DNA from 3 places in the Arthrobacter sp. 10N418 genome. Region 3 is predicted to be linked to each of the others. Evidence: riboswitches for the same ligand, from Rfam matches in the RefSeq annotation. Region 3 holds a riboswitch; each other region holds the start of a gene.
The links. A riboswitch is a leader RNA that binds a small molecule or an ion and turns the genes downstream of it on or off. The one in region 3 is predicted to bind S-adenosylmethionine.

Region 1 (3,264 bases), on a different contig from region 3:
CCCCAGGGGCGCCCGTCCGGAGCCGGCGTCGAAGGCCCGGTGGAGCCGTAGCAGCCGCCGAGGATGTTGATCGAGACGACGAAGTACTTGTCCGTGTCCACGGGAGCGCCCGGGCCGGCGAGCTGTTCCCACCAGCCGGGCTCTTCGCTCGCGCCGCGGGTGACGTGGGTGTCTCCGGTCAGGGCGTGTTCGATCAGCACCGCGTTGGAGGCGTCCGCGCTCAGGGTCCCCCACGTCTCATAGCCCAGGACCACATCCGGCAGCCGGCCGCCGGATTCGAGGTCCAGGGCTCCGATCCGGAGGTACCGGACGGTGCCATCGGGTACCGCCGCGTCGGCCACCACCGCCTCAGGCGGCACGGGAGCTGCGGGCTCGTTCTTGTTCTCGGAGGGCTTGGTTCCGGGTACACCACTGCGGGTGACGGCAATCGTCATGAGAGGACCTAACTTCGCGCTTGCCCGCCGTCAGCTGACCGGCAGGCCAGGTCTTCACCCGGGGCACCCCGCCGCAAATGGAGGGTTGCCGGCCAGCAAGCCGGGGCTGTCACTGGCACTCATGACCTCCACTGAGTCTACGAAACCCGGTGCGGGAATGGCCAAGATTGTGACTTCCATGTGACAGGACTGCGTCCTGTACACCGAGACCGCCGGAAACCGACGAGTTCGCCCGGGCCTTACGGCGACGTCGACGGTTTCCGGCGAATTCGGGGGGTCCCTAGGCGCCCTTCGCGGCGCGGAATCCGGCGTCGAGGTCCGCGATGATGTCATCGATGTGCTCCAACCCGACGGAGAGCCGCACGAGTCCCGGGGTGACGCCGGCGATCTCCTGCTGCTCCGGCGTCAGCTGGCTGTGCGTGGTCGACGCCGGATGGATGACGAGGGAACGGACGTCGCCGATGTTCGCCACGTGCGAGTGCAGTTCCAGGGCGTCGACAAAACGCTTGCCGGCCTCCGCTCCTCCGGCGATGTTGAACGCGACGACGGCGCCGGTCCCCTTGGGCCCGTATTTGCGGCCCCGCTCGTACCAGCGGCTGGACGGCAGCCCGGCGTAGGCGACGGATTCGACGTCGTCCCGCGCCTCCAGCCATTCGGCCACCCTGACGGCGTTGGCGACGTGCCGTTCGACGCGCAGGCTCAGGGTTTCGATGCCCTGGGCGATGAGGAAGGCGTTGAAGGGTGAGACCGCCGAGCCGAGGTCGCGCAGCAGCTGGACCCGGGCCTTGAGGATGTAGGAAAGGTTGGCGCCCAGGGCGCCGTCCTTGCCGAGGTCGCGGGCGTAGACGAGGCCGTTGTAGGTGGGGTCCGGGGTATTGAAGCCCGGGAACCGCTCGGGGTCCTTGCCGAAGTCGAAATTGCCGGAGTCCACGATCACGCCGGCGATCGCGGTACCGTGGCCGCCGAGGTACTTGGTGGCGGAGTGCACGACGATGTCCGCACCCCACTCGATCGGCCGGATCAGGTACGGGGTGGAGAGGGTGTTGTCGACGATCAGCGGCACACCGGCCTCGTGCGCCACCTTCGAGACGCCTTCGATGTCCAGCACGTCCTGGCGCGGATTGGAGACGACCTCGCCGAAGAACAGCTTGGTGTTGGGCCGGACGGCGTCGCGCCACTGCGCCAGGTTGTCGGGGTCCTCGACGAAAGTGACGGAAATGCCGAACTTTTTCAGAGTGTGGGCCAGCAGGTTATAGGTTCCGCCGTACAGGCTGGGGCTCGCCACCACGTGGTCGCCGGCCTCGGCGACGTTGAGGATTGCTAAGGTCTCCGCGGCCTGGCCGGAGCTCAGGAGCAGGGCTGCGAGTCCTCCTTCCAGACTGGCCACGCGCTGCTCTACGGCATCCTGGGTGGGGTTGCCGATCCGGGTGTAGATCGGGGCGAGCTCGGCCAGCGCAAAGCGGTTGGCGGCACTTTCAGCGCTGGGGAACACGAACGACGTCGTCTGGTAGATGGGCAGGGACCGGGCGCCGGTGGCGCTGTCCGGCTCCTGGCCGGCGTGGATCTGGCGGGTTTCGAAGGACCAGGCATTGGACATTGGAGAGCTCCTCAAGTAACCGGGCACAGCCCGCCCCCGGAACCATCGGTCCGGGACGGCACAGGCGCCGCGCTTGCCCTCCGGCGGGCGCCGGACGGCCAGGTCTTCACCCGGGGCACCCCACCGCGATACGAGGGTTGCCGGCCAGCAAGCCGGGGCTGTGTGCTGGCACTCATGACCTGGCATCAGTCTAGGAAGACCCGTCCGGCGCTGGATAGCTTTGTGACGAAAATGAAGATGACGGGCGCTGTAACCGCGCCTCAGGGAACTGGAACCCGCGCACTGGCGGCACCAGCGGGCGCGCCGCACAGGGACCCCGAATGACATCCCACCACGGTTAGGGGACCCTAAGCTGAGAGCTCCATCACAAAGTGCCAAGATGAGGGCATGCGCATGGATCACGTCTCTTACGCCTGTGAACACGATGGCTTGGCAGCCACCACCGAACGAATCGCAACTGCCCTCGGCGTCGAAGCCGTGAAGGGCGGAGTGCACCCCCGGTTCGGGACCCGCAACATGATCATCCCGCTCGCGGGACACAAGTACCTGGAGGTCGTGGAGGTCCTGAACCACCCGGCGTCGGACAAGGCCCCGTTCGGCCAGGCAGTCCGTGCACGCTCCGAAGCGGGCGGCGGCTGGATGGGCTGGTGCGTCGAGGTCGACGACCTCGCCCCCTTCGAGGAGCGGCTGGGCCGCGCCGCCGCCAACGGCAACCGGAAGTTCCCGGACGGCCGCGAGCTGGTCTGGAAGCAGATCGGCATCCTCGGACTCATCGCCGACCCCCAGGTGCCCTACATGCTCAAGTGGGAGGGCGATCCGGCGCTTCACCCCTCCAACGCCTACGAGAGCAACGTCAAGATGTCGGCCCTGACCATTGCCGGCTCGGCAGCACGGGTCACCGAATGGCTCGGCGAACCCGTCGAGAAGCCGCTGGAAGACGTGGCCGTGAACTGGATCGCGCCGCACGGCACCCCCGGCATCCTCTCTGTCACCTTCGAAACAGCCTCCGGAGCCGTCACCATCTGAGGCCCTGACCGCCCCGCACTTCGGCCGGCATCAGCAGGTGTCAATGACGTCACCCATCGATGGCGGCCGATATTTTTTAAGCAACGCGGCGCCCTCTCAGCCCAGGCCGATCGCCTTACCGAAGAGGCTGAAGCCGACGAACGCCACCGTGTCCAGGATGGCGTGGGCGATCACGAGCGGCATCACACGGCGGGTCCGGGTGTAAAT
Region 2 (3,264 bases), on a different contig from region 3:
GACGATTTCCTGCATCGGGTTCGACGGCGACTCGAAGAAGACCGCCGTCGTCGGCTTGGACAACGCGGTCCGCCACTGGTCCAGGTCCGGGCCGTCGACGAAGACCGTCTCCACGCCCCAGCGGGGCAGGATTTCGTTGAGAATCACGAAGCAGGAGCCGAAGAGCGAGCGGGCCGCGACCACACGGTCACCGGCCCCGAGCAGCGCGCCGAGAGCAGTGAAGACGGCGGACATGCCCGATGCCGTGGCGAAGCATGCCTCGGTGCCTTCGAGCAGCCGGAGCCGTTCCTGGAAGGTCGCGACCGAGGGGTTGCCGTAGCGGGAGTAGACGAAGCGCTCGTCCTCGCCGGTGAAGGCGCGCTCGGCGGCGGCGGCGGATTCGTAGACAAATCCGGAGCTCAGGAAGATCGGTTCGGTGGTTTCCTGGAAGCCGGTGCGGTCAAGGCCGCCGCGGACAGCCTGGGTGTCGGGGCTCCAGCCGGCGGCGTCGGGGTTGAAAGTCACTTATTTCTTTCCAATGCTGGTGGGCAGGCCGCGGTTCTTCCAGCCGTTGACGGTCCGGTCGCCGTAGCGGTCCGGTTCGCCTTCGAAGCCTTCGAGGACGTTGTACGAGGTGTACCCGGCCTGCGTGGCTGCGGTCGCAGCAGCGATGGAGCGGGCCCCGGAGCGGCAGAGGAACACGAGTTCGACGGCGGTGTCCTCCGGCACCCGCGCCTTCAGTTCGGCGATGAACCGCGAATTGGGGACGCCGCCGGCAAGGTTCCACTGGATGAACAGGGGGCCGTTTGGCTGTTCGGTCGCGGCCGCGGTTTCCGGGATGCCGATGTGGGCCCATTCGCCCTCCGTGCGGACGTCCACCAGTATGGCGCCGTCCTGCAGCTTGGCCCAGGCCTCCTGTGGGCTGAGGTCTCCGGCGTAGGTCATGAGTGGCCCTCGAAGGCGTCTTCCGAGCCGAAACCGTCGCTCTCCAGATCATCCACAGCGCTGGCGACGGCGGCGTCCGCGCTGGCGATGGCGGCCGGCAGGACGACGGCCTGGGCCACGATCACGGTGCTGCCGTCGAAGGTGGCCGAGGCGCTTCCATGCAGGACGTAGCCGTCGGCCAGTGCGGCCGAGACACGCTCGCAGAAGGCGCGGTCATCGGGGCCGGTGAAAAGCCGGTAGGCCAGTTTTTCCTCCGCGGCCGTTTCGGGTGCGGCGGGAGGTGCCGCTGGGGTGGACGCGTCAGGCATGACGGATCTCCTTCTTTCACGCTTGCAGATCGAATGGTCGATGATGCCGAGTCTTCACCTGAGGCACCCCGCCGTGGGAGGAGGGTTGCCGACCGGCCAGTCAGGGCTTGACGCCGGTTCTCATTACTCCCCAAAAACGTAACACTTACTTCTCCGGCCCGCACCGCCGCCGTCGTCATGTTAAGTAACCGGCCCGCCCGCGGCGCTCGGTCTCCCCGGGCGGCCCGGGCCCCCGGCGGTCAAAAACCGGGTCAAAGACAAGGCGCCGTAGTGCCACAAGAGGGGGTATTACCCGTGCGGGATTCCGGTTCCGGCCCGACAGTTCGAGTGGTGCCTACTCGGGCGTTCCCCCGGGCCGCTCGCATTTACTGGGAGTGCACGTTCGGTTGGCTCCCGTCCGCCCGCTCAGCACCGAAATGGAGAAACTCTGATGCCCCGCATCCTCGTCACCGGCATCGGCGGGCCCGCGGGCCGCGCCGTCGCCGCCCAGCTCAGGGCCCGGGGCTTTCCGGTCCTTGGCACAGACTTCCGTGACCTTCCCGCCGAGGCCGGCCTCACCGTCGTCGCGGTCCCTCCCGCCACCGATCCGGAAAGGATTTCGGCGCTGCGCCGGCTCATTGCCGGCGAGAAGATCGACCTGGTGATCCCGACGCTCAGCGAGGAACTTCCGCAGATCGCGGCGGCCCGTGCCGGGTTCGGGGCGGACGTGCGCGTCATCATCGGGGACCCCGGCCCGGTGGCCCTCGCCAACGACAAGCTCTTCACCGCGTGGCAACTCCGGCAGGGAGGCGTCCCCGTCCCCCGCTTCGGCGTCCCCGGTGATTTCGCCGACGCAGGCGCCGCGATGGCCGCGCTCGGCGGCCCTGTCGTGATCAGGCCGCGGGTCTGCCGCGGCGGACGCGGGGTGATCGTCGTCGACGGCACCACCGGTGTGGATTGGGCCAGCCTTCCGGAAGGGCAGATTGTCCAGGAGTTCATCCCTGGCACCGGGTACGGGCCCATGGTCTTCGGCACGCCCGCGCACAACAGCACGGCGCCGTTCGCCGTCGTCGTCGAAAAGACCGAACTGGCCGACGGTAACGCGGTGTCCGCCCGCCGTTTGGGAACGGGAGAGTCCATGGACGTGGGCAATGTGGCGATGGCTGCCGTCCGGGCTCTCGGTCTGACCGGCCCGGTCGATGTCGATGTCCGACGCCGCGGGGACGGGACCCCGGTGGTGCTTGCGGTGACCGCCCGCTTCGGCGCGAACAGCGAAGCTGCTCCCGAACTCCTCGATGCCGTCCTGGCGTCGTTCACGCTTCCCTCTTTCAACCCGGCATCGTTCCGTCCAGGCGCGGGAGCCTACGCCAGTGTCCTGGTTTGAACCAGCGGTCCCGGGGGCACTGTTCCTGCTTTTGCTCCTCGGCTTGCCGATCCTCGTGTCCGGTCTCGTGAAACTCCTGATCCTGCCGTTGGCGGTCTGGTTCGAAGTCCGGGCCTCCCGTCGGCGGCGCCGCGGTGTGCCAACTCTCCTGGATGAGTGGCCCAGCGTCTCGATCATTGTCCCGGCCTACAACGAGGCAACGGTCATTGAGGACTGCGTTCGGTCCATCCAGCTCACCCGGTACGACCGGTACGACGTCATCCTCGTGGACGACGGTTCCACCGACAACACCGCCGGGCTGATGCAAGGCCTCGCGGCAGCCGATCCGCGGATCACCGTCCTGACGCAGGCCAACGCCGGCAAGGGGGCCGCCCTTAACCTGGGCATCCGCAACGCCACCGGCGACGTCCTCATGTTCGCTGATGCGGACGGGACCTTTTCCGCCCGCACGGTCCTCCGGATGCTCCGGGGCTTCGAGGACAAGCGCACCGGCGCTGTCTGCGGCGACGACAGGGCGGTGAATCTGAACCGGGTGCAAACCCGGGTGCCGGCCTTCACCAGCCACATCGAAATCGGCATGGTCCGGCGCGCGCTGGCGCTGATCGGCGGCCTTCCCGTCGTCTCCGGCCACATCGGGGCGTTCCGCCGCGCGGTCATCGAGGACATCGG
Region 3 (3,264 bases):
CAAGCACGATTCCACCGCCGTCAACTGCGGGGTCGACGCCTGGGTGGCCGCCGGCCACGCGGGAGGCTCCGGCCCGGCCCGGCTCGCCTCGCTGCGCCGGCTGTTGGGGACTGACCCGCGGATGGAAGCCCCGGACGTCAAGGAACTGGGCACCGTCTCCTAGGGCCTACGGCCGGGCTGCCGGTCCCCCGGCCTGCGGCGCCGCGACGTGGCCTACCGCCTGGCGGCCCGCTTTGGCGGTAGTTTGGAACCATGAGTCAACCCGCTTCGAGCTACAACGATGACCTGCGCCTTGCCCATGTACTGGCAGATTCCGTAGATTCCCAGACCATGAGCCGCTTCAAGGCGCTCGACCTCCGGATCGAGACGAAGCCCGACCTCACGCCTGTGACCGACGCCGACAAATCCGCGGAGGAGGCCATCCGGGGCCAGCTGTCCCGTTCCCGCCCCCGCGACGCCGTCCTCGGCGAGGAATTCGGCAGTTCCGGCCATGGCTCCCGCCGCTGGATCATCGACCCGATCGACGGCACCAAGAACTTTGTCCGGGGCGTCCCGGTCTGGGCCACCCTGATCGCCCTCGTGGACGAGGGCGAACCGGTCGTCGGCGTCGTCAGCGCCCCGGCACTGGGGAAGCGCTGGTGGGCGGCCAAGGGTGCCGGCGCCTACACGGGCCGTTCGCTTGCTGCGGCCACCCGGCTGCGGGTGTCCAACGTCTCCGAGCTCTCGGACGCCTCACTGTCCTACTCGAGCCTGACCGGCTGGAAGCAGCGCGGCAACCTGGACGAGTTCCTGGGCCTCACCGAGGAAGTCTGGCGCACCCGGGCCTACGGCGATTTCTGGTCCTACTGCCTGGTGGCCGAGGGTGCGGTCGACATCGCCTGCGAGCCGGAGCTGAACCTCTACGACATGGCCGCCCTGGTGCCGATCGTGACGGAAGCCGGCGGCCGCTTCACGTCCCTGGAAGGCGAAGACGGCCCGTTCGGCGGCAACGCCCTGGCAACGAACTCGATCCTCCACTCAGAAGTCCTGAAGCGCCTCAACCCGGGCCTGGACGACCTCCTCTAAGCGCCCGTCCCGTAACAAAGCGCTTCACATTGGCGCCCGGCCTTTTCCCCGGCTGCGCGGATGTCCTAGGCTCGAAGCAGGTCACGAGTGCCAGCGCAAAACCCCGGTTTGCTGGCCGGCAACCCTCCATTCGCGGTGGGGTGCCCCGGGTGACGACCTGGCCGGTCCGGTACGGACCCGGCAAGCGCGGATCCCCGGTGCGTGGGGTCCTTTTCGAGCGAGGTCCCATGACAACTTCCACTTTTCCCGCCGCCATCCGTGCCACTGCAGGCTCCCAGGCGGGCCGCCCCGACGTTCTGCTGTCCGGTGCGGACTCCGACGCACGGTTCGCCATCGCCCGCCGGCCGCTCTCCGCGGTAACGGGTGCAGAGATCCAGGCTCCGCTGATCAACGGCGGACACGTCCGCTACGCCAACCTGGACTACGGCGCCTCGGCCCCGGCCCTGTCCGTGGTCTCTGCCTACCTGAACGAGATCCTGCCGTTCTATGCGAGCGTGCACCGCGGCGCTGGCTACGCCTCCCAGATCAGCACGTCAGTATACGAGAACGCCCGGGGCCTCGTGCGGGACTTCGTCGGCGGCCGCGCCGATGACTCCGTCATCTTCACCCGGAACACCACCGACTCCCTCAACCTGCTGGCCGGATGCCTGCCCGTGAGCGGGGGCCGGCACACCGGCGAGGTGCTTTACCTCGACATCGAACACCACGCCAACCTCCTGCCGTGGCAGAGCGTGCCCCACCGCAGCGTCGTCGCGGCCCCCACCCTCACGGCCACAGTGGAGAAGCTGCGCGGGGAACTGGCGCACGGGGGCATCAGCCTGCTTGCCGTGACCGGAGCCTCCAACGTCACCGGGGAAATCCTGCCCATCCGGACACTGGCCGCCCTGGCGCACGAGTTCGGGGCGAGGATCGTCGTCGACGCCGCCCAGCTGGCGCCGCACCGGCGGATCGATATCGCCGCCGACGACGTCGACTACGTCGCCTTCTCCGGCCACAAGCTGTACGCGCCGTTCGGTGCGGGCGTCCTGGTGGGACGCCCCGACTGGCTCGACGCCGGCACCCCGCACCTGGCCGGCGGCGGCGCCGTCCGTGACGCACGGCTCGATTCGGTCAGCTGGACCACCGGCCCCGCACGGCACGAAGGCGGATCCCCCAATGTCCTGGGCGCAGCGACGCTGGCCCGCGCCACGGAAGTGATCGCCGCCCTGGACCAGGAGCAGTGGCACGCCCATGAGAACGCCATCCGCGCTTTCCTTGTCGACGGGCTCCAGGGCATCGACGGCGTGGGCGTCCACCACATCTTCACGGACACCGCCGCAGATGGCGACGGGGAGGGCACCGGCACCATCGGCGTCGTCAATTTCTCGGTCGAAGGATACGACGCCGGCCTTGTGGCCGCCTATCTTTCTGCCGAACACGGCATCGGCCTGCGCGACGGCCGCTTCTGCGCCCACCCGCTGCTCAAGCGGCTCGGCCTGCCCGCCGGCTCCCTGCGGGCCAGCTTCGGCCTCGGCTCACGGCTGGAGGATGCGCAGCGGCTGCTGGCCGGCATCGAACAACTCCGGCAGACCGGACTTGGCTGGGACTACGTGGTGGACGCCGGCCGGTGGGTGCCGGCGAACGACACCCGCAGATACCCGCACTGGGCGCCGAACACACCCGGCACCGCAGGCGCGGCGCCGTGTACTGAAGACTAGGCCCTGGCGGCCAGCGCGAGTGCGGTAAATTCGAAAGGTATCCACAACACCAGGACTTTCCCGAAGGAGATCGCACGTGGCACGCGGCGGCCCCAGGCTCCACAACGGACCCAAACTGCACAGCGGACGGCGCCAGGAGCTCGGGCAAAGCTTCCAGGACGGCGGGGAACACTACGAGCGTGTCCGCCCGGGCTATCCTGGCGAATCGGCAGACTGGCTGATCCCGGCCGGGGCACGGAATGCCGCCGACATCGGCGCCGGAACCGGCAAGTTCACCGCGCTGCTGATCGATCGTGGACTGCACACGGTCGCGGTCGATCCCTCGGCGGACATGCTGGAGCAACTGCGCCGGACGCTTCCGGGGGTCCCCGCCGTCGTGGGAACGGCGGAGGACACCGGACTCGAGGCTGAAGCCTTCGACCTTGTCACGGTGGCCCAGGCCTGGCACTGGTGTGATCCCCTTCCGGCCAGCACGGAGATCGCCCGGGTCCTCCGGCCCCGT

Region 1: it holds a riboswitch for S-adenosylmethionine, as region 3 does, so the genes downstream of both, AC1DCZ_RS01140 (bifunctional o-acetylhomoserine/o-acetylserine sulfhydrylase) here and AC1DCZ_RS08240 (aminotransferase class V-fold PLP-dependent enzyme) in region 3, are expected to answer to the same signal.
Region 2: it holds a riboswitch for S-adenosylmethionine, as region 3 does, so the genes downstream of both, AC1DCZ_RS12355 (DUF1737 domain-containing protein) here and AC1DCZ_RS08240 (aminotransferase class V-fold PLP-dependent enzyme) in region 3, are expected to answer to the same signal.

The regions. Positions count from the first base shown of each region.
Region 1 covers NZ_JBFTIK010000001.1:261,337-264,600, reverse strand. The annotation lists gene metX (homoserine O-acetyltransferase MetX) at 1-434, opposite strand, end outside; SAM riboswitch class IV at 446-561, opposite strand; gene AC1DCZ_RS01140 (bifunctional o-acetylhomoserine/o-acetylserine sulfhydrylase) at 715-2,031, opposite strand; SAM riboswitch class IV at 2,096-2,211, opposite strand; gene AC1DCZ_RS01135 (VOC family protein) at 2,419-3,057, shown strand; gene AC1DCZ_RS01130 (CPBP family intramembrane glutamic endopeptidase) at 3,154-3,264, opposite strand, start outside.
Region 2 covers NZ_JBFTIK010000013.1:150,855-154,118, reverse strand. The annotation lists gene AC1DCZ_RS12365 (O-succinylhomoserine sulfhydrylase) at 1-504, opposite strand, end outside; gene AC1DCZ_RS12360 (rhodanese-like domain-containing protein) at 505-924, opposite strand; gene AC1DCZ_RS12355 (DUF1737 domain-containing protein) at 921-1,232, opposite strand; SAM riboswitch class IV at 1,246-1,360, opposite strand; gene AC1DCZ_RS12350 (ATP-grasp domain-containing protein) at 1,663-2,595, shown strand; gene AC1DCZ_RS12345 (glycosyltransferase family 2 protein) at 2,582-3,264, shown strand, end outside.
Region 3 covers NZ_JBFTIK010000008.1:22,672-25,935, forward strand. The annotation lists gene rsgA (ribosome small subunit-dependent GTPase A) at 1-163, shown strand, start outside; gene hisN (histidinol-phosphatase) at 253-1,065, shown strand; SAM riboswitch class IV at 1,145-1,258, shown strand; gene AC1DCZ_RS08240 (aminotransferase class V-fold PLP-dependent enzyme) at 1,293-2,762, shown strand; gene AC1DCZ_RS08245 (class I SAM-dependent methyltransferase) at 2,839-3,264, shown strand, end outside.